DNA from 4 places in the Candidatus Endoriftia persephonae genome. Region 1 is predicted to be linked to each of the others. Evidence: predicted binding sites of a transcription regulator. Region 1 holds the regulator's gene; each other region holds the start of a gene.

The links. Region 1 encodes FliA, which starts transcription of late flagellar genes. Its sites were predicted from a motif close to GCTAAAGTTNNNNNNNNNNCNGCCGATA; they were not measured.
Region 2: the regulator FliA is predicted to act here: its motif matches at 2,343-2,370, upstream of L0Y14_RS09375 (chemotaxis protein).
Region 3: the regulator FliA is predicted to act here: its motif matches at 2,612-2,639, upstream of L0Y14_RS11780 (methyl-accepting chemotaxis protein).
Region 4: the regulator FliA is predicted to act here: its motif matches at 2,474-2,501, upstream of L0Y14_RS02540 (flagellin N-terminal helical domain-containing protein).

The regions. Positions count from the first base shown of each region.
Region 1 is NZ_CP090569.1:2,725,968-2,731,652, forward strand. It holds gene L0Y14_RS12310 (chemotaxis protein CheA) at 1-1,376, opposite strand, end outside; gene L0Y14_RS12315 (protein phosphatase CheZ) at 1,457-2,188, opposite strand; gene cheY (chemotaxis response regulator CheY) at 2,274-2,648, opposite strand; gene L0Y14_RS12325 (RNA polymerase sigma factor FliA) at 2,757-3,506, opposite strand; gene L0Y14_RS12330 (MinD/ParA family protein) at 3,503-4,390, opposite strand; gene flhF (flagellar biosynthesis GTPase FlhF) at 4,377-5,654, opposite strand.
Region 2 is NZ_CP090569.1:2,087,877-2,093,561, forward strand. It holds gene L0Y14_RS09360 (hemerythrin domain-containing protein) at 1-133, opposite strand, end outside; gene L0Y14_RS09365 (potassium channel family protein) at 130-1,833, opposite strand; gene L0Y14_RS09370 (DUF6394 family protein) at 1,849-2,232, opposite strand; gene L0Y14_RS09375 (chemotaxis protein) at 2,452-3,408, shown strand; gene L0Y14_RS09380 (phosphate ABC transporter substrate-binding protein) at 3,510-4,409, opposite strand; gene L0Y14_RS09385 (hypothetical protein) at 4,600-4,797, shown strand; gene L0Y14_RS09390 (sensor histidine kinase) at 4,787-5,685, shown strand, end outside.
Region 3 is NZ_CP090569.1:2,603,645-2,609,329, reverse strand. It holds gene typA (translational GTPase TypA) at 1-1,312, shown strand, start outside; gene L0Y14_RS11780 (methyl-accepting chemotaxis protein) at 1,329-2,546, opposite strand; gene pip (prolyl aminopeptidase) at 2,910-3,860, shown strand; gene dtd (D-aminoacyl-tRNA deacylase) at 3,857-4,294, shown strand; gene L0Y14_RS11765 (MBL fold metallo-hydrolase) at 4,387-5,337, shown strand; gene rbr (rubrerythrin) at 5,420-5,685, shown strand, end outside.
Region 4 is NZ_CP090569.1:526,239-531,923, forward strand. It holds gene L0Y14_RS02530 (methyltransferase domain-containing protein) at 1-711, shown strand, start outside; gene L0Y14_RS02535 (glycosyltransferase) at 605-2,335, shown strand; gene L0Y14_RS02540 (flagellin N-terminal helical domain-containing protein) at 2,611-3,456, shown strand; gene L0Y14_RS02545 (flagellar protein FlaG) at 3,531-3,911, shown strand; gene fliD (flagellar filament capping protein FliD) at 4,009-5,331, shown strand; gene fliS (flagellar export chaperone FliS) at 5,472-5,685, shown strand, end outside.

The DNA of each region.
Region 1 (5,685 bases):
TGGACCAGCGGGTCGGCGAGCGCCTCCACCAGATTTTTATCCAGGTCGGTATCCTCGCCAACCATCTCCAGATCGATCTCCTTTTTCAGGCTGCGAGCCAGATCCCTAACCACCCTGGGAAAACGGCCAAACACCTTTTTGATCGGCTGCATGCGGGTCTTCATCACCGACAGCTGCAAATCCGAGGTCACCACATCAAGATTGCTCACCGCATTCGCCAGCTCTTCATCATTCAGCGTCGCCTTTAGTGTGGCCAGTCGATTGCGTACCAATACAAGCTCGCCCACCATATTCATGATGTCATCCAGGCGTTGCGTATCGACGCGAACCGTGGTCTCCGCCTTGGCGGGTTTAGTCTTCGGGACTGCTGGCGCGGATCCGGGCTTTGTCTTTGGTTCCGGCTCTGTTTTCTTAGGTTCTGCAGCCTGTTGCGGCTTGGGGCTTGCCACCTGCTGAGGCGCAGCATCTGTCTTCGGCACCACGGGCTGTTCCGGGCTGGCTGCGGTAGCCGCCGAAGCGCCGGCAAACTTCCCCTTGCCGTGCAGCTCGTCCAGCAGGGCCTCAAACTCCTCCTCGGTGATCTCATCAGCGCCGACAGAAACTGTCTGAGCGGAAGCGGGTGGCTTGAACTTGCCCTTGCCGTGCAGTTCATCGAGTAGGTTGTCGAACTCCTGTTCGGTTATCGAATCTGACTCAGCTACCGATTTTTCCTCACCGGGCACAGCGGCAGTGGGCATCCCGGTGAATTTACCTTTGCCATGCAGTTCATCCAGCAGATTATCGAACTCATCCTCAGTGATCTTGTCGTTGCCATTGGGTGTGGCAGCGTGTGCGGGCTCCTGAATCGACTCAAGCAGCTCTTCAAATTCTGCATCGGAGAGTTCACCCTTCTTAGCTGTCGCGGGCGCCACACTCTCTGCAGGTGCAGCTGCTTGGGCCTGGGAACTCTCCTCTCCGGAAGACTTGGCTTGAGCCCCGGCTTCAGCTTCGGGAACAGAAAAACTGTGCAGACTCTGGATCAGCGCCGGGGCTGCATGCTCTGGTTCGATGCCGTTCCGTACGCTGTCAAACATCTCGTTGACAACATCCAGTGCGTTCAAGACCACATCCATCAGATTGGCATCGATGCTGCGTTGCCCCTGGCGCAGCACGTTGAAAACATCCTCAGCCCGATGGCAGACTTCGACCAAGGCCTCGATACCGAGGAAGCCTGCACCTCCCTTGATGGTATGAAAACCACGAAATACCGCATTCAGCAGGTCATAGTCTTCCGGCCGCTGCTCCAGATCCACCAGCTGCTCGCTCAGCTGCTCCAGAATCTCTCCTGCCTCTACCAGGAAATCCTGCAGTATTTCATCATTTACATCGATCGCCATGCTTTGCTCCCGAAGCCCGCTGACACCTTCAAAAACTTTCCTAGTTCCACATGCAGGTGTGTCGGCAACTCAACGCAGAACTAAAATCCGAGGCTTGAAAGCAGGTCGTCCACCTCATCCTGACCGTTCACCACATCCCCTTGATCCACCCCAGGCACCACAGGCCCTTCAAGCTTCTCTGGCTGCTGTTCCCGTTTTACCTCCATCCGCTGGCCGGTAATCCGCACCAGCATCACCAGACGCTGCTCCAGATCCTGCACCAGATCGATCACCTTCTTGATGATCTGCCCGGTCAGATCCTGAAAGTCCTGCGCCATCAATACCTCTGAGATGTTTTCATGCAGGGCGGCGGCACTGCAGGCTGACTCTTTTAGAAAACCATCAAGCGCCAAGCTGAGTTCCTGAAATTCGTCCTTGTTCAGCTGTCGAGAACGGAATTTATCCCACTCTCCTGCAAGCTGTTTCGCCCGCCCTTCCATCTCAGCCACCAGCGGCAGGCTCTTCTCAACAGCCGTCAAAGTGCGGTCCGCCGATTGTTGCGTCATGGTAATGACATAGCTGAGACGCTCTTTGGCATCGGGGATGTCGATCTCGGTCAGCTCCGCCATACGGGCGTCCAGCAGAAAGCCGTTGATCGCTTCGTGAAGTTCGCGCGTTAGACGGCCAACCTCTTGAAATAGCTCGCTCTCTCTTCCCAGCGACAGCTCTGCGATGAGCTGCTCGGCCTCCTGATTTTTCCCTGCCTCAAGCATTTCGACCAAAGCACGTGCCGTCTCCAGACGAGCAGTACCAATATCCGGTGTTTCCTGCATCTGGTCTCTCCCGACTAGGGCCTGCTATACCGACAAAATGGACGCAAACGACACATTCGCCAACGCTAGCTGTCCCTGGAGTACATCAACCTTCGATACGTTCGAAGATTTTGTTGATCTTTTCTTCCAAAGTCGCTGCGGTAAATGGCTTAACCACATAGCCGTTGACCCCCGCCTGCGCTGCTTCGATGATCTGCTCTCGCTTCGATTCGGCAGTCACCATCAATACCGGCAAAGCGGCAAGCTTGGCATCGGCACGCACCGCTTTGAGAAGATCGATGCCGGTCATGCCTGGCATGTTCCAGTCACTAACCAGGAAATCGAAGTTCCCGTTCTGCAGCATCGGTAACGCGGTGGTCCCGTCATCGGCCTCATGGGTATTGGTAAAACCCAGATCCCGTAACAGGTTCTTGATGATGCGCCTCATGGTGGAGAAGTCGTCCACAATGAGAATCTTCATATTTTTATCCAAGGCAACCTCCCATCACTGTGTCGCCACTGTAAGACTGGAAGAAGTGCGTTGCAGCATTGACTTCCCCCCAAACCGTTCTGTTCCGACCATTGAGACTCACTCCTCTTCCACCAAAGTCAGCCACTCGCTCAGACGCGAACGCAAACGTAGCGTAGCCTGACTGTGGATCTGGCAGACCCGGGATTCACTCACACCAAGCACCTGACCTATCTCTCTCAGATTGAGTTCGTCGTCGTAATACATGGAGATCACCAGCCGTTCACGCTCCGGCAGACCGGCGATCGCCTCCGCCAGCGCATTCTTAAACGCATCTTTCTGCAGCCCTTCAAACGGCCCTTCATAGGTATTCTTGCCGGTGGCAGGGGTGATGTTGATCTCGCCGACCGCGGTCAGCTCATCCAGGCTGAAGACCCTCGAGCCGGTGGAATCCTTCAGGATCTGGTGATACTCCTTGAGTGACAGGTTGAGCGCCTCAGCCACTTCAACATCACGGGCATCCCGCCCCTCTGCATTTTCGATCTCGCGCATTGCATCAGAGACCATGCGCGCCTTGCGGTGTACCGAGCGGGGCGTCCAGTCACTGCGACGGATCTCATCGATCATCGAGCCACGAATGCGAATCCCCGCATAGGTCTCAAAACTGGCACCCTGGGTGGGGTCGTAGTTGCGACTCGCCTCCAGCAGCCCCAGCATACCCGCCTGGATCAGATCATCTGCCTGCACATTCGGCGGCAGACGGCTCATCAGATGATAGGCAATGCGCTTCACCAGCCCCGCATGCCGGGTCACCAGATCATCGTGCTCCTGATCGTTCTGAATGGCCGTGTAACTCGCCAAGCCGTTCACCTTGCACTCTCCCCGTATTGACTTGAAAACTGGATCAGACGCTCAACAAAAAACTGCAGATCACCACTAACCCCGGTGGGGAGCGGCCAAGTATCGGCCTTCTTCGCCAGATTCTTGAATGCCTGTGCAGCCTTTGAACGCGGGAAACCATCCACCACCGGCCGCTGTGCTTTGACCGCTTTGCGCAGCTGTTCGTCATAAGGAATGCTGCCCATGTAGCTAAGCATCGCATCCAGATAACGGTCGGTGACCCGACACATCTTATTGTAGAGATCACGCCCCTCCTGCACCGTTCTCACCATGTTGGCGAGCACCCGAAAACGACTGACACCGTGTTCCCGGTTGAGCAGCTTGATGATGGCGTAGGCATCGGTGATCGAGGCCGGCTCATCGCAGACCACCACCACCACCTCCTGCGCCGCACGACTAAAACTGACCACCTGGTCGGAGATCCCGGCAGCGGTATCGATCAGCAGTACATCGACATCGTTGGCCAGCTCACTGAAAGCATTGATCAGACCGACATGCTGCGCGGTACTCAGTTCGGCCATCTTTTGCACACCGGAGGCCCCTGGCACCACCTTCATGCCGTGAGGGCCGGTCACCAGGATCTCCTCCAGGCGGCGCTCGCCGCGCATCACATGGGAGAGATCGAACTCGGGATGCAAGCCGAGCATCACATCGATATTGGCCAGCCCGAGATCCGCATCCAGCAACATCACGCGCCGCCCCATCTCCGCCATCGCCACCCCCAGATTGACCGAGATATTAGTCTTGCCAACCCCACCCTTGCCGCCAGTCACGGCAATCACTCGCACCGGCTCGGGATTCACCATGCGGCGTAACCCGGCGGCTTGGTCTTCGATCTGATCAGACATGAGCATGTTCACCCGTTCCTCCAAATGCGAGAGCCAGGTAGGCCTCATCCAGCACCTCCCCTGCCTCCTGGGCGAGTTCGATGGCTTGACTGACAAGCGTGTGAGCCCTTGCCAGATGCAGATCCTCCGGCACCCGCTGCCCATCAGTGGTAAAGGCAAGCGGCAACCCGGCCTCGATCAGGGTACTGAACACCCCGCCCAGGGATGCCGCTTCATCCATCTTGGTTAACACCACCCCCACCGGATTGGCGACACGGAAGGCGTTCACCGCATGGTTCATCGCGGCACGTTGGGTGGTGGCGGAGAGGGTCAGCAGGGTCGTCACCGGATGGTTGCCGGCGGTGATCAACGACAGTCGTTCACTGAACTGCAGATCTCGCTGACTCATGCCCGCTGTATCGATTAGCACCAACCGCTTGCCTGAGAAGGTATGCAGCGCATCGCTCAATTCATCCGCGCTGGCGGCTGAACGCACCGGCACATTGAGGATCCGGCCGTAGTTATGCAGCTGCTCCTGGGCACCAATGCGATAGCTGTCACAGGTGATCAGCGCCAGACTTCTGGAACCCTGGCGCAGACAGAAATGCGCCGCCAGTTTGGCGATACTGGTGGTCTTGCCCACCCCGGTTGGCCCCACCAGGGCAATCACGCCGCCCTGCTCCAACATATCCCCATCCATCACCGGCAGTTCGCCGATGAGGTGGAACATCGCCTGCCGCCAAGCCTGCTCCGGGCTCTCCGTTGCATCGACCCGCTCGGCCAGCTTGCGGCAGAGATCGGCACTCAGCCCCAACTCCATCAGTTGCCGCATCAGCTCCTGTTTCTGCGGTGATCGCTCCCCCAAGTCACGCCAGGTCAGCTCGGAGAGCTCCAGTTCCATCATCCGACGCAGCTCGGACATCTCACGGCGCATCTCCTGCAGCAGCGGATCCTGACTCCACTCCACCCGCTTGGCCGCAGGCTGACGCTGGCGACGCAGCTGATCGAGCTTCAGTGTCTGTGCCGGCGGCTCATGCCGCTCGCCGATATAGGGTTCATTTTTAGGCACTTCCGACTGTGGCGGCCTCAGGGGGCGAACATCCGCCATCGCCGGTGGCTCAGGCTCAGGCTCGGGCGTGAATGCCGCCTCGTCGTAGTCCATCGCCGCCACCAGCTCGACACCGCCATCCACCCGCTTATTGGAGAGGATCACCGCATCTGAACCGAGCGTCTCACGCACCTTGCGCAGGGCAGTTCGCATGTCGGGAGCAAAAAACCGCTTGATCTTCATCGTCCACAATCCTTCTGGACAGGCCGTCCAT
Region 2 (5,685 bases), 640 kb from region 1:
CGAGAAGCTCGATCTCCAGATCGAAATTGGAATCCTGACCGTCCGACAGAGCATCCAGTTTGCGCTCCAGCAGATCGAGCAGTCGGGTCAGGTTGCGATGATCCTGTAGTAGCCTTTCAAGCAGCGGATTCATACCTCTCTCCTGTTGCGGATCCAGCGCCACAGCCACCCCTGGAGCGGCGCTTCACCAACACGCACATAGCTGAGGGCGTGTTCATTTTGCAGGGTCCACTCCATCCGGTCGTGGGCACCTCCCGAGCCACAAAACAGCAGGCGGTCCCCCGGCTCGAGCCGTTGTGATTCGGCAGGCAACATGATCCTTTGATCATTCCTGATGAGCAATAGGGGAATACACCTCAGCCTCTGTTCACGTTTGCCCGGATCGCGCATGATCTCTGCCAGATTGACTCGCTGATGTTCACGCAACGCCAGTTCGACCGCATAGGCCTGCTCCTGGTTGATCGCCAACTCCCAAACATCCGGCACCCGATGCTGGACCAGCGCCGAAATCCGGCTCACCAGCTCGCAGGCCCAGCTATCCTCTTCGTAGAGCACCAGTTGCACAAACTCGTAGAGCAACGGGGTACCGAGCAACACCCGGATGCGATTGGCGATGATTGCACTCGAGTGCATCACCATATCGGCCTTCACCGCCTTGATCAGGGCTTCGTTGTCCTTGCGATTCTGTCGCAGGATGACAAACAAATCAGAATTGAGCGCCCGCGCGGTCATGATGATCGACAGGTTGTTGGCATCGTTATCGGTACCGGCAACGATACCGACTGCGCGTTCGATCTCCGCCGCTCTCAGAGTCTCTTCCTCGGTACCGCGCCCTATCACGAAGGGCTTTGGCGGCTCCCCGGTCTTCTTGGGAGTAGCCTCAATCACCACCACTTCCATGCCCTCTTTGCGCAGCTGATCGAAGACTGCCCTACCAAAACGACCATACCCGCACACCACCCAGAGCCCATGCCGCGGCGGATAGATCGGCTCCCCAAGCGGGGCATCAGCCACCGAAGTCAGCCACTCCTGTAACAGGTTGAGAGCGGGGGACTGTAGGGCGGTGGCAAAGTGGACGGCAAAAGTGTCGAACGGGTCGATAATGGAATCAGTACCGAAACTGGCCATGTTGGCCTCAATGTCGTGAGAGTCGGCCCGGCAGATGACGGTAATGTCAGGGTGTAGCAACTTGGCGGTGATAGCGATCTTCAGGTTGGCTTCATTGGAGTTGGTAATCGCCACCACCCCGGAACAGAGCGGATGATCAAGTCCCGCTTCTGTCAGATGTAGCGGCAGACGTGCATCGCCACACAAGGCGGGCACATATTGACGCAGATTCTCCAGCGCCAGCAGGTTGACCCGTTCCTGCCTGATGTCAATTGCCACCGCCTGCTGGTTTCGTTCGGTCAATGCCTTGATCAGCGCACTACCGGTCTCGCCATAACCGCACACCAGATAGAACGACTCCCGCATCTGCCGGAGCCGACGAGCAAAACGCCGTTCAATCAGTGCCTGATGGAAAGTGGCATCCTGAAACAGAGTGAGCAGGGTACCGATAGAGTAGAGCCAGACGATGACGGTAAAAAATATCGCGAAGGTCACCCAGAGCCGTTGCGCATCGGTGAATTCGTAGGGGATCTCGCCAAAACCGATAGTACTTGCCATGAAACTGACAAAGTAGAAGGCATGAAAAAAATCCATATGCCAAAGGTTGCCTTCGGCATCCTGGCCAGGTATCAGCACCAGCCCCAACACCGCCACCGAGTAGGTAAAGATGAGGGCCAGCAAGGGCGCACGCATGCGCCGCATCACCAGGAAAAAAATGCTGTTCATAGCGTAGACCCGGGCTCAGCGCCGCAGCATTACCGTCTCGATCACTAACAGCACCACCGACACAACATTTGCCAGTAACGCCCCCCCCGAAAGCGAGACGATGCTCGCCATTACCGTCGGCGTCAAACCAACATGAGTCACATGAGCCGCAATCCCCCAGACCAGCGCCCCTGCAAACAGCTGCAGCAGCGCCGCCAGACTTGTGGCAAGCAACACCGCCCCCATCTGCGTACGGTCGCCAAACTTGAGCACGGTGGCGATCAGGTTGACCACGATCACAGCAAACAGCTCATAGACATGGTGGTGGGCGGGATTGTCAATTTCCCCAACAAAAAAACCGAAATTAAGTGTCAACGAAAGAACGATAAAAAAACCGAACAACACCTTCTCGGGATTCATCTTTGCTTACCTTGGTTACAATCAGAAAATGTCAGGGCAGACCACCACATAGATTGAAGCATAGCTGCGCCAGCAAGGAGAGCGCAGTCTGCTCCATCAGTCAAAAATATCCTAAAGCCTGAATAAAAACGACCGCTATAAACGGTGATCAGCAGTCTTTTGAGGGTGCCGTATTGCAGGCATCAAAGGACTGGTCCATCCATTACCGAGTGAACGCAGATGGCAACATTCATCAAATCCGTGGACGACAGAACCCGCTTGGCGGGCACCAACCGGCTTGAAGTGCTGCTGTTCAGCCTCGGGCACGACGCAAACACCGGACGCGAAGAGACATTTGGTGTCAATGTTTTCAAGGTTCGCGAGGTGATGCTGGTACCTCAGATCACCCACGCCCCTGAGATGCCCCCCTCGGTAGAAGGTATGGTCAGTCTGCGTGGCAACATGATTCCGGTCATCAACCTGCCAAAATTCTGTGGCGTACAGACTGACGAGAAACCCGGCATCCTGATCATCACCGAATACAACAAAAACGTGCAGGGGTTTCTGGTCCACTCGGTTGACACCATCGAACGACTCGCCTGGGAGAATGTCAGGGTACCGCCGCCGATGATGGTACAGCAGCATGGCGGACTGGTTACCGCAGTTACCGAGCTGAAGGATGGTCGGCTGGTGATGATCATGGATGTGGAGATGGTACTCGCTCAGACTTCCGGATTCGGTCAGAGCGAAGAGCTCTTCGAAGGCATCCCAAGAATGGAAGAGGAAGGCATTACCATCCTGTTCGCCGATGACTCGGTGGTCGCCCGGGACCAGATCATCCGCACGCTCGATCATATGGGGATCAAGTACATCAGCACCGCCAACGGATCGGAGGCTTGGGCAAGAATACGTGAAATTGCCAATCGGGCAGAGGCAACGGGGCATAAAAGCAGCGACTATATCCAGTTGATTCTTACCGACGTCGAGATGCCGGAGATGGATGGTTACGTGCTTACCAAAAAGATCAAGGAGGACTCCCGATTGAACGATATTCCGGTCATCATGCACTCGTCACTCTCTGCCGACGCTAACCAGGAACTCGGACGCGGTGTCGGTGCTGATGCCTATGTGCCAAAGTTCGAACCCACTGAACTGGCCGTCAAGCTACGCCAGATGCTGGCAAAGAACAAAGCTTGACGCTTACTCCACAAGAAACCCCTTTATATGGACGCAGCCCGTTCGCCTCTGCTGCGCAAGCAGCCCAAGCTACATATAGGCCTGGCCCTCCGCTAAACGGGCTAGTTTTCATCCTGCCTCAGCTTATCAAGTCGCATCTTCCGACTGGCCCGTTGCTGCTGGTGTAGTTTGCCGGCCAGGTGGAGCCCATCCATGTAGGGCACAACTCCATTATGCCGGATGACCTCCCGACCTAACGGGCTGTTGGCGAACTGGATAAACTTCATCACCTTAGCGCGGTTTGTGCCCCTGAGATTAGTTACCAGATAGAGCGGTCGATAAAGCAAATAGGCTCCCGATTTGATATTTTCATAGCTGGGGAATTTGCCTTCCAGTTTGAGGATTTTAACATTACGTTTCCTGGCGCTACTGACACCGGTGATTGCCAGACTGTTGAGATTGTTTCCAACCGCCTGTTCCAACGGACCTGATGAGGGGAATATGTTGTCAGAGGCGAACTCCATGTTAGGCGCAGCAAAAAGATACTCCCGGATAGCGTGGCCCACACCTGATATCTTGCCCTTCCGAATCAACAGCTCGATTGGCTGGTCAGTTCCACCCAGCTGCTTCCAGTTGGTGATTTTACCCTTGTAGATTGCTCTCAGATCCTCCAGTGATATATCGTTCACCGGGTTCTTCTTATGGGTGATGACCACCAGCGCATCCCAGGCAACGGGGTGGAATTGAACCGATCTCTCCGCCGGATGCCCCCACAGTTTATTGCGGCAACTGCCACCTATATCAACCTTGTTGGCAGCGACCTGACGAATGCCCTTTGTAGCGCCTCCGCCGGAAAGCTGGATCTCTGTTCCAGTCTCCCGTTGATAGGCTTTGCTCAACTCGGCCATAAAGGCCTTTTTAGTAATGCCACAACCAACCCAGGTCAGAGTGTCGCTGCAAGCTGGAAATGTCGCAAAGCAGAGCAAACCGGCATAAACGATATAGCGGACAGTACGACTCAAGCGCATATCTCCTCCACCGGACTCCCTTCCGCTCTGAATGATTGGATGACCTGCCGATTGTCATACCGATTGAAGCTGCAAACAATTGTGGTTATTACTGATGTATAGTCAACATTCAGTCCCCCACAGGCAAAAAGCATCTGATTTTCCGATCGTTGTTACTATAGGTAACAAATGCTAGGCTTCCGGGATGAGCATCCGCCCTCCTCCCGGCCCAGGCTACGATAAAACCCTGATCCTGTTTCTGCTGGCCTGCACCCTCTTCAGCGGTCCGGTCCTCAGCTGGTGGACCGGCAGCGACTCACCTTGGTATATACCCTATCTGATCTGGCTGCTGGTGATCCTGTTCGGCGCCCTGCTACAGAGGCGAACCCCTGATGACCCATGAGCTGGGCATCCTGTTCGGTGCCGGTTTCATCTATCTGCTGCTGCTGTTCCTGGTCGCCTACGCCGCAGACAGCGGCCGTATCCCGGAGCGCTTGATTCGCCACCCACTGGTCTACGCACTCTCACTTGGTGTCTATGCCACCTCATGGAGCTACTATGGCAGCGTCGGTTTTGCCCAGTCCGAAGGCTACCTGTTCCTCACCATCTATATCGGCGTCACCCTTGCCTTTGCCCTGACGCCGGTACTGCTGCAACCGATTCTTCGCCTGACCCGGGAATATCAGCTCACCTCACTGGCCGACCTGTTTGCGTTCCGCTTCCGCAGCCAGCTGGCCGGCGTGTTAGTCACCCTGTTCATGCTGATCGGCACCCTGCCCTACATCGCGCTGCAGATTCGCGCGGTGACCGAGTCGATGCGGATCTTGACTCAGGAGGCCACCCCCCAGGTGTTGGCGTTTGGTTTCTGTCTCACCCTGATCCTGTTTGCCATCCTATTCGGTGCACGCCACGTCTCTCCCCGAGAGAAACACCAGGGGCTGGTAGTAGCAATCGCCTTCGAATCACTGGTCAAACTGTTGGCGTTGATCACTATCGGCCTGTTCGCTCTGTTTGGCATCTTCTCCGGACCCGGTGAGCTCAATCAGTGGCTGGCGGCCAACCCGCAGGCCGTCGACAGCCTCTACCGGCCGGTCCGTGAAGGCCCTTGGCTGACCCTGCTGTTTCTCGCCTTCGCCGCCGCCTTCCTGCTGCCACGCCAGTTCCATATGCTGTTTGCTGAGAACCTTGACCCCAGGGCGATCCGCACCGCCAGCTGGGCCTTTCCGCTCTACCTGTTCCTGATCAACCTGGCAATCCCACCGATCCTCTGGGCTGGCAGCCGCGCTGGCGT
Region 3 (5,685 bases), 120 kb from region 1:
CAACGGTTACGCCGGTCTGGAGGATACGGTGCGGGAGGGGGATATGAGCTCGTTATTCGAGGCGATTATCGAACACTGCCCGGTGCCCGATGTGGATCCGAACGGCCCTCTTCAGATGCAGATCTCCAACCTCGACTACAACAGCTACGTTGGCGCCATCGCCGTAGGCCGTATCACCCGGGGTACCATCCGGCCTAACCAGCAGGTGGTGGTAGTCAAATATGACGGCGAAGTGCACAAGGCCAAGGTCGGAATCGTTTACGGCTACCTGGGGCTGGAGCGCCACGAGGTGAAGGAGGCCAGTGCCGGCGACATCATCGCCATTACCGGCATGGAGGCGCCCAATGTTTCGGATACCCTGTGTGATCCCGAGAATGTGGAGGCGCTGCCTGCCCTGAGCGTGGACGAGCCCACCGTCTCCATGACCTTCCAGGTCAACGCCTCCCCCTTTGCCGGCAAGGAGGGTAAGTACCTTACCTCCCGTCAGCTCAAGGAGCGCCTGGAGCGGGAGCTGATCCACAACGTTGCGCTGCGCGTGGAAGAGGGCACTGATCCGGAGAAGTTCAAGGTCTCCGGGCGAGGTGAACTGCATCTGTCGGTGCTGTTGGAGAACATGCGTCGGGAGGGCTTCGAGCTGGCGGTTTCCCGCCCCGAAGTCATCTTTCGTGAGATCGATGGTGAGGTTTGTGAGCCTTACGAGCAGCTGACAGTTGATGTGGAGGAGCAGCACCAGGGTGCGATCATGGAGGCCCTGGGTGCCCGCAAAGGCGAACTGAAGGATATGGTGCCGGACGGCAAGGGTCGGGTGCGACTCGACTATGTCATTCCCTCCCGTGGGCTGATTGGTTTCCAGACAGAATTCATGACTAGCACCTCCGGCACCGGCCTGATGTACCACGTCTTCGATCACTACGGTGAGGCTCAGCACGGTGGCATCGCCCCGCGCAAAAACGGCGTGCTGATCTCCAACGGTCAGGGCAAGGTGCTGGGGTTTGCGCTGTTCAATCTTCAGGAGCGGGGCAAGATGTTTGCCTCACCGGGGGATCAGGTCTATGAGGGACAGATCGTTGGCATCCACTCCCGGGACAACGATCTGGTGGTCAACCCGCTGAAGGGCAAGCAGCTGACCAATGTTCGTGCCTCTGGCAAGGACGATGCCATCATGCTGACACCGCCGCTGAAATTCAGCCTGGAGCAGGCGCTGGAATTCATCGAGGATGATGAGTTGGTGGAGCTCACACCCAGCGCGGTCCGCATCCGCAAGAAGCACCTCAAGGAGCATGAGCGCAAACGCGCCTCACGGGAGGGGTGACAGGGCGCACTTCCAGTCAGAACAGATCGACGTTGCCACTGCCCATGTTGTCGGCCTGCACGGATTTGCGCCCCAGCGATTGAAATCCATTGCGGATGAGATTCAGCAAGTTGGAGAGCTCCTCCAAGGGAGGGTCCCCCTGCTGATGATTGAGCAGGATGGTGCTGATCTGTTGGGAGACATCATTGATCTGCCCCAGCCGTTGATGGGCATGTTCTAGGATCTGACGGCTCATATCATCTACCTGCAGTGAGGTGATGCCATCCGCCACCTGCTGTCGGGTCTGTTGGGTGATCTTCGTCAGTTGATCCTGATGGGCCTGCACACTGCTGTTGATTTGCTCCATCTCGGACCACATCTGGCTCAGCTTCTCCCGGGACTGCTCGATCACGCTGATGTCGGTTGCCGCCGACTGCTCGACGATGGATCGGATACTGTGAATGGCATTTTGCATCTCCGTGAGCAGTTCCCGGATCTGGGTGTTGAAGTCGGTGGTGCGCTGTGACAGCAGGCGGACCTCATCGGCGACCACAGCAAAGCCACGTCCGGCGTCTCCGGCGCGTGCGGCCTCAATCGCTGCGTTGAGGGCCAGCAGATTGGTTTGGGCGCTGATGTCGTCCACCTCCTTCAGTAGGCTGACCGCATTATCGGCGTCCTGGTTGATGTTGCTGAAGCGATCGACAATGGTCAGATTGGCTTCTGTGATGTTTCTGATGGTGGTGGCAAAGTTGCCAACGATGTGCTCAGTTTCATGTGCAAACCGTTCCACACTGGCAAACTGATCCTGCTTGCCGCTCTCCTCTACCTCTTTGGTCAGAACGTCAATCAAGCCAGCCAGGGTCTGCTCGCTGCGGCTGCTTTCATCATGGATGGTGGTGAAGTTATTGGAGAGGCGGGTGATAGCATCGCTGACCAGATTGATTACATGGTCGAGATCGTGATGGACTTGGTGAAACTGCCCGTTAAGCTCCTGCATCGCCTGATCAAATAGTGACTGGTAGTCATCGGTCTGGCGCGTATGGCAGGTTAGCTGCTGAGCTGCCTCTTGGCTCTCTCTGTGGTGGAGAATTGCACTGACCAGCACACTGATCAGTGCCGTCACCTCCAGTGTGATGTGAATCCATGTGCTCTCGATGATGAAAGGAACGATGATGGCGACTGTTAATAGAGCTGAAGCAGCCCAGCAGAGCAGGCTTTTGATCTTCTTCTGGGAAGGCTCTGATTGTTGTTCCACAGTCGTCACCTTTTGCAGGATGCCATGACACCTTGTTGAGTACGATTTTCTGATTTAGTCCTATCTATCGGATCGGTGAGGGATTTCTTTAGGGAGCCTCGGAATGAATCATGGAGGATGGGGCGAGAAATAAAAAACCCCGACAGCAATCCATGCTATCGGGGTATGGTCGCCTGCTTTGGTTGGCAAAGGTCTCTAATCCGTTACAGCATCCGGTGCTGTTTTGTCCTTCCTTGGGGTCCGTGATGGCGACACCTTTAGGTTAAGTCAGGGCTATCTGTTCGGATGTGGGTGGGATCTTCTTTGCTTGTAGGAAAATTCCGATAGAATCCCCTCCTTTGCTATCTGATCTGGAAGAGATGCATGACGGACCTGTTTCCTGAAATCGCCCCCTATATCAGCCATCAGCTGCCGGTTGATGATCTGCATACCCTTTACATAGAAGAGGTGGGTAACCCACAGGGGATTCCAGCTCTGTTTCTGCATGGGGGGCCAGGCGCTGGCTGCGAGTCTTACCATCGGCGCTTTTTCGATCCGAACCGCTATCGGGTCATCCTGTTCGATCAGCGCGGATGCGGTCGTTCCACGCCGCATGCGGAGTTACAGGCCAATACCATCGACGATCTGATCGAAGACATCGAGCAGATTCGCAACCATCTCGGAATTGAACGGTGGCTGCTGTTTGGCGGCTCCTGGGGTTCGACCCTGGCGCTGGCCTACGCTGAACGGCATCCGCAGCGGGTCAGTGCGATGATATTGCGTGGCATATTCCTCTGTCGTGAGGAGGAGATCCAGTGGTTCTATCAGCAGGGGGCGAGCCGGATTTTTCCGGACTATTGGCAAGACTATCTGGCGCCAATTCCGCAGGAGGAGCGTGGCGATCTGCTCAATGCCTACCATCGGCGTCTCACCGGCAGTGACGATATCGCCAGGATGGCCGCTGCCAAAGCCTGGTCGGTTTGGGAGGGCCGTACTGCCAGCCTGCTGCCCAACGACGCGGTGGTCGATTTCTTCTCTAGTCCGCGTAATGCTCTGAGCATTGCCCGCATTGAGTGCCACTACTTTGTCCACCAGGCGTTTCTGCGCCCCAACCAACTGTTGGAAGAGGTGGACAGGCTGAAGGATATTCCCGGCGTCATCGTGCATGGCCGCTATGATCTGATCTGTCCGCTCAGCTCTGCCTGGGAACTGCATCGGGCCTGGCCGGGTAGTGAGCTGCAGGTGGTTGCAGATGCCGGACACTCCGCCACCGAGCCAGGTACTCGCCAGGCGCTGGTGGAGGCCACCGAACGGTTTGTCGGGGAGCTGGCATGATCGGGCTGTTACAGCGGGTGAGTTATGGACGGGTCAGCGTGGCGCAGCAGTTGATCGGTGAGATTGGTCGGGGGCTGGTGGTGCTGGTCGGTGTGCAGCAGGGTGACGACTTGGCTCTGGCTGAGCGCCTGCTGGAACGGCTGTTGGGTTACCGGGTCTTTCCCGACGCGTCTGGGCGGATGAACCTCAGCCTGCGCGATGTTGAAGGCGGCCTGTTGCTGGTGCCCCAGTTCACCCTGGCTGCGGATACCCGCAAGGGGATGCGTGCCGGTTTCTCCAGCGCGGCATCTCCGGAAGAGGGGCGGCGGCTGTTTGACTATCTGGTTGAACGGGCGGATGCAGAATACGCCCAGGTTGCCTGCGGCCGGTTTGGTGCTGACATGCAGCTGGAACTGCTGAATGATGGGCCGGTGACTTTCTGGCTTGAGAGCTGATGACGTACCAGCCCGGGATCTGATATATCCTGTTCCGAGGTGCTGTTGGGCCTCATTGATACTATAACGACTATGTTTTTTTGGAGGATGGTATGAGACAGATGTTGGGGTTGTTGCTGGCATTTTTTGTTGTCGGCCCGGTGCTGGCGGAAGGACGTGGCCCGGCGGTGCGCGACTATCCTGCGGTGAAGGTGGCAGATGGCGCCTATGTGATCCAGGGTCCATTGGGACACCCGTCGGTGGAGAATCAGGGGTTCATGAATAATCCCGGCTTTATCGTTGGCAAGGATGGTGTGGTCGTCATCGACCCAGGCTCCAGCGTGCAGAGCGGTGAGATGGTGATGCGGCAGATCCGCAAGGTCACCGATCTGCCGGTGGTGGCGCTGATCGACACTCATGTCCACGGCGACCATTGGCTCGCCAACCATGCCTTTCACCAGATCAATCCGAAGATTCCGACCTACGGTCATCCGAAGATGATCGAGAAGGTTGAGCAGGGTGAGGGGGATAGCTGGATTGCGCTACTCAAGCGACTCACTGAAGGCGCCACCGATGGCACCGGAATCTACGCTCCCAACCTAGCGGTAAGACATGGCGATGAGGTGGAACTGGCCGGGATCAAGTTCCAGTTCCTCTATGGCGAGAAGGCCCACAGTGACACTGACCTGATGGTCTTCATCCCGGAGAAGTCGCTAATGTTTCTCGGTGACAACGTGATGAACAATCGTTTCGGCCGGATGGATAACGGCACCTTCAAGGGTAATATCGCCGCCATCGAGATGGCGATGGCAAGCGGCGCCACGGTGTTTGTGCCGGGTCATGGGCCCACTGGGGATATCGCGGTGCCGCAGGCCTTCCAACGCTATCTCTCCATTTTGCGTGAGGAGGTGGCGAAATACCTTGATGAGGGGCTGAGTGACTTCGAGATGAAACCCAAGGTGGTTGAGGCCCTGGCGGAATTCAAGGATTGGGTCGATTTCAACGCAGAGGTGGGGCGTCACATCAGCGTGGCGTATCTGGAGGTCGAGGCGGAGATGTTCTGAAGGCTGTGTTACGCCCTGTCCCTCGAACGTAGCTGTTTTCTGGCTGATGCCAATTAAGGTCCCTGGCGAAAGGAGAATATTGATGAGCCGTAGCATTAAAGGTACGCAGACCGAGAAAAATCTTTTGATCGCCTTTGCCGGTGAGTCCCAGGCGCGTAACCGCTATACCTACTTTGCCGGGGTGGCGCGTAAAGAGGGCTTGGTGCAGATCTCCCATATCTTTGAGGAGACTGCGAATCAGGAGAAGGAGCACGCCAAGCGCTTTTTTAAGTTCCTCGAAGGTGGCGAGGTGGAGGTCACCGAGACCTTTCCTGCGGGCGGGATCGGCACTACTCTGGAGAATCTGCG
Region 4 (5,685 bases), 1.4 Mb from region 1:
ATCAATCTCCATCCCCAGGCGGAACTGCTCTACATAGATGAGGATTGGCTCGACGACAACGGCCAGCGCTACAACCCGCTATTCAAGCCGGAATTCAACCTGGAGTTGCTGCGTTCCATGCCCTATCTGGGGGCCTTTCTGCCGGTGCGTCGCGAGCTGCTGCAGTCGTTGGGTGGTTATGCCGTGGAGCCGGGCGTGGCGCAGTACGATCTGGCGCTGAAGCTGGCGGAGCGGGCGGACGCAGAGACCCTGCTGCATATCCCCAAGGTGCTGCTGCACCGTCAGGATCGCTACCAGCTGGCACGGGATGAGGCGGCGGTGGTGGAGGCGCGTTGTCAGGTGCTGCTGGCACATCTGCAACGCTGTGATATCGATGCCAAGGTGCAGAATGGCATCAGCTTTGGCACCTTTTTTGTCGACTATCCGCTGCTGAGCGAGCCGCTGGTCTCGATCATTCTGCCGTTCCGCGACTTGGAGGGGATCACCAAACCGGCGATCAATACCCTGCTGGAGACGAGCAGCTATGCCAACTTCGAGCTGCTGCTGGTAGACAACGGCAGCCGTGAGCCAAGCTTGCTGGAGTTTGTCCGGCAGCTGGAGCGAAATGATTCTCGGGCAGCGGCTGCTGCACGACGATGCCCCCTTCAACTACTCAGCGATCTGCAACCGGGCGGCGCAGCAGGCCCAGGGAGATTTCCTGTTGTTCCTTGATAGCGACACCATGGTAGTGCTCAGCAACTGGCTGGAGCGGCTGCTGGCGCAGGCGCTGCGACCGCAGGTTGGGGTGGTCGGGCCGCGCCTGATCTACACCAGTGAGCGGATCGAGAGCGCTGGGCTGGTGCTCGGCATGGGCGGAGATGCCGGCTCACCCTTCGTCGGCATCTCGATGCGTGAAGATGGCTACATGGGGCGGCTGCAGGTGGCCCAGGAGTACTCGGCGGTGAGCGGTTCTTGTCTGCTGATTCGGCATGAGCTGTTCGATCAGGTGGGCGGCCTGGATGAGCAGCACTTTGGCGTGCGTTACAGCGATGTGGACCTCTGTCTGAAGGTGAAGGCGGCCGGTTACAAGGTGATCTGGACGCCGTTTGCCAGTCTGGTGCACTTTGGACGGCAGACGATCCACAGCTATGCCGACAATAGCTTTGTCAAGATGGTGGCGCGCAGCCAGGAGGCGCTGGTGTCGCGCCACCTGCCGGCGCTGGCCAATGATCCGGCCTTCAACCCCAATCTGAGCCTGCTGCACAAAGAGGTCCAGCCCGAGACCGAGATGGATGTGACCTGGGAAGCGGCATTTCACCCCAGGCCCAGGGTCTGGGCCTATCCGGTCAACTCCGGTGGTGGCGGTGAGTATCGGGTGCGAGCGCCGTTGCGGGCGCTGGAGCAGGCGGCGCTGGCGCAGATTTCGCTACTGCCCAATTCTGAGGGGCGGGAACGCACCCGGGTGCCGAGCCTGCCTGAGATGGCCCGCGCTGCGCCGGACAGCCTGTTTGTGCTGCACGGCATCAACGATCTGATGATCCGCTGGTTGGATCTCTACCGGAAGTACACCGATACCTTTCTGGTCTTTAGTCTCGATGACAACCTGTTTCACCTGCCGCAGAAGGGCGGGCAGAAGAACCGTTTGCCCAGCGATATGCGGAAGCGGGTGCGGCGGGCGCTGAAGCACTGTCATCGGCTGATCGTCACCACCGAGCCGTTGAGGGAGGTCTATCAGGACTTTATCGAGGATATCTGGGTGATGCCGAACCGGCTGGAGACGCAGCGCTGGGGCAGTCTGGAGTCGAAGCGTGGCCAGGGTAAAAAGCCACGGGTAGGGTGGGCCGGTGCCGCCCAGCACCGGGGGGATCTGGAGCTGATCCGGCCGGTAATGGAGGCGTTGCAGGACGAGGTGGAATGGGTCTTTATGGGAATGTGCCCGACTCCGCTGCGGCCGCTGGTGGATGAGTACCACGACGGGGTGCCATTCGTCGACTATCCGCAGAAGCTCGCCAGCCTGAATCTGGATCTGGCGATTGCTCCGCTGGAGCACAATAAATTCAATGAGGGCAAGAGCAACCTGCGGCTGCTTGAGTATGGGGCCCTTGGTTGGCCGGTAATCTGTTCTGATGTGGAGCCCTATCGCAATAGTCCGGCAACCTGTCTACCCAATAAGCCGGGAGCCTGGGAGAAGGCGATTCGCGAACGTATCCACGAGCCGGATGCTCTGGCTGACGAGGGCGACCGGATGCGGGCCTGGGTGCGGGAGAATCATATGTTGGAAGATCACCTGGAGGAGTGGATGCAGGCGCTGTTCTCTGATGAGGTGTTGCGCCAACTGCTGAAGCCGGCGGGGTAGTTAGAGAGTTTTAGCTGAACCATGAGGGGAATGGTGTTCCTGGGTTCCATTTTTTGCCTTTCTCATGGAATGTTTGATTATTCATTAAAAACAAATCGTTATCAGTGAGTGCAGAGCTGTCTTTTTATAAGGGGAGGGGTTAAAGATCCCTGGCAGGCTGCCGTTACAGAGGCCGGAAGCGGTAAATACCATCACTCTCGAAGGTATATCTGCTAAATGCAAACCCGATGCCCAGGCTTGATGTACAGCATCGCCGGGTGATTAGGAGAAAAGTTATGGCACTCGTAGTCAATACAAACGTAATGTCGCTGAACGCCCAGCGTAACCTCTCTTCCACACAGAACGATCTAGCCAAATCCCTGCAGCGGTTATCTTCCGGTCTGCGCGTCAACAGCGCGAAAGACGACGCGGCGGGTCTCTATCAGATTGAAAAGATGACTGCGGATATCCGCGGTCTGAATCAGGCCACACGTAACGCGGCAGACGGCATCTCACTTGGTCAGACTGCGGAAGGTGCCCTCGGTCAGATCGCCAACAACCTGCAGCGGATTCGTGAGATTGCGGTGCAGTCATCCAACGCTACCGTTGAAGATCGCACCGGCCTGCAGAAGGAGGTGGATCAGCTGACTCAGGAGATCTCCCGTATCGTGCAGACCACCGAGTTCAATGGTACTTCCCTGTTGTCCGCCACTGCCAGCATGAGCTTCCAGGTGGGTCAGGATGGCAAGGCCAGTCACCAGGTGAGCGTCAAAACTATCGACCTGACCAGCCTGAATGCCTACGCTTCAAGCCTGACCGCTACCGGCACCATCAATGTCAGTAGTGCCTCCGCCGCATCGGCAGAGTTGAGCACCGCATCCACCGGTATCGAAAACGACATCACATCAGTGGCTCAGAATCGAGCAACCTTCGGTGCCGTGCAGAATCGTTTCGAGGCGGTTATCTCAAATCTTTCGAATTACGCTGAGAACCTCACTGCTTCACGCAGCCGGATTCAGGATGCCGACTTTGCGGCGGAGACCGCGGCACTGACAAAGACGCAGATCCTACAGCAGGCTGGTGTCTCGATACTGTCTCAGGCCAATGTTGTTCCGCAGAGTGCCCTGGCGCTGTTGCAGTAAGCTCATCGACCGGCATCCGGGTGATCTAGCCCGGATGCACTAGACTCGAAGAGATCAGCCTCAGGGTGGATGCAATGACAACCGAAGTAACAATGGGATCGCTGCTTCAGTTCAGCCGGACGACCCAGCCCCAATGGGTGGAGCAGGCCAGGCCAGCAGAAGCTGCACGTCAGGTTGCTGAGCGGAATATATCGATCCATCAAGACCAGGCTGAAGAGGAGTCCCAGGGCAGTCTTGAGCGGCTGGAAAAGATGGTTGAAGAGCTCAATCAGAAGGTCCAGCAGCAGAAGCGCTCACTCCAGTTCAGCGTGGATGAGGAGAGTGGCAAGACAATCATCAAGGTAATTGATCTGGATCGGGACGAACTAGTTCGCCAGATCCCACCTGAAGAGGTCATCCGGCTTGCACAGCGTATGCAAGAGAATTCTGGGGTGATCCTTAAGGCGAAAGCCTGAAAGAGATCGGCTTGCCGCTGTAGAGTTCAAACTTAGACTTTCACCCTGGATGGACTCTCCTCCAGGGTAAAACAAATTAAATGGAGGGGAGACGATCATGGCTTCTATTCTCGCTCCCGGTGTTGGATCTGGGCTCGATGTCAACAGCATCATTGATCAGTTGATGAACCTGGAGCGGCTGCCGCTGGATCGTCTGCAGAATCAGGAGAGCCAGGTCAACGCGCAGATCAGCGCCTATGGCCAGCTGCGCAGTGCTGTGTCGGATTTTGAAACGGCTATGGATGGCTTGGGCTCTCTCTCCAAGTTCCAGGTCTTCTCCGGTTCATCCTCCAACGCGGATGCCTTTACCGCCAGTGCGGATGAGACTGCCAATGTGGGCAGCTTCAATATCAACGTCACCCAACTGGCTCAACGCCACAAGCTCGCCTCCACTACCTTTACCAACAAGGATACTGTGGTGGGAAGCGGCACTCTGGATATCTCGGTGGGCAGTGGCAGCTTCAGTCTCACCATCGACAGCAGTAACAACACCCTGGCGGGCATTCGAGATGCGATCAATCAGGCCAGTGATAATCCAGGGGTGGCCGCCACCATTCTCAACGAGAGTGGTGGCAGCCGCCTGATCCTGACTTCGAATGACAGCGGTGCGTCGAATGCCGTTGAGGTGGTGGTCTCGGGGGATGCAGGGCTTTCCCAACTCCATTACGAGGCGGCAGGTACGCAGAACCTGACTCAGGTGGCGGCTGCTCAAGATGCCCAATTGACCGTCGATACCTTTAGTGTGACCAGTAGTTCGAATACGATCAGTGATGCGATTCAGGGTGTGACCCTTAATCTTAAAACAACTGGTAGTGGCACGGTCGATTTCAGCAGAGATGATGACGCTATTGCCGAGTCAGTGGATGCATTTGCTACCGCCTTCAACAATCTGCGCAATACCATCGATAGCCTTTATGATGGGCAGTTGGCGGGAGACAGCACCCTGCTGACCATGGAAAGCCTGATGCTTGGCATAGTCAATAGTGGTGCCTCGATTACTGGTGGCAGCTACACCCATATGACAGAAGTGGGGCTCTCCATCGGCAAGGATGGCCGGATGAGTCTTGATAAGAGCGCATTGAGCAAGGCGATGGATTCCGATTTCAGCGGGGTCAGCAGGTTGTTCGCGGACAGTGATCAGGGATTTGCCAAACGCTTGGGTGATCTCGCCCACGATCTGCTGACTGCTGATGGTATGGTGGATGCGCGTGAGGATGGACTGGCTGCCCGCATTGATACCCTGCAGGATCGACAGAATCAGCTTGAATATCGTCTCGATCTGACTGAACGACGCTATCGGGCCCAGTTCGCCGCGCTCGACTCGTTAATGGGGCAGTTGCAAACTACCAGCAGTTTTCTTTCGCAACAGTTCTCATCCTAAATATAAATGAGATGGTTGAAGGAGATGAGAGCCTGACTGGTATGGGATGGAAACAAAGAGACTCTTCCTAGAGGGAAAGAGCGCTGCAGAGAGCGGTGATCCAGACAAGAATGAGAAACAGTCGTGAGGCATAATTACCCATGAGCCATTTAAAAAAGCGTGGAATATCCCAGTATGGACAGGTGGCAACCAGCTCAGAGGTTGCCTACGCTAGTCCGCACCGGCTCGTCCAGATGTTGATGGAGGGTGCGCTGGACAAGATGGCGGCGGCGAAGGGGTTCATACAGCGCAAGGATATGGGGCAGAAGAGCCGGCATATCAGTTGGGCGTTGTCTATCATCAACGGCCTGCGCG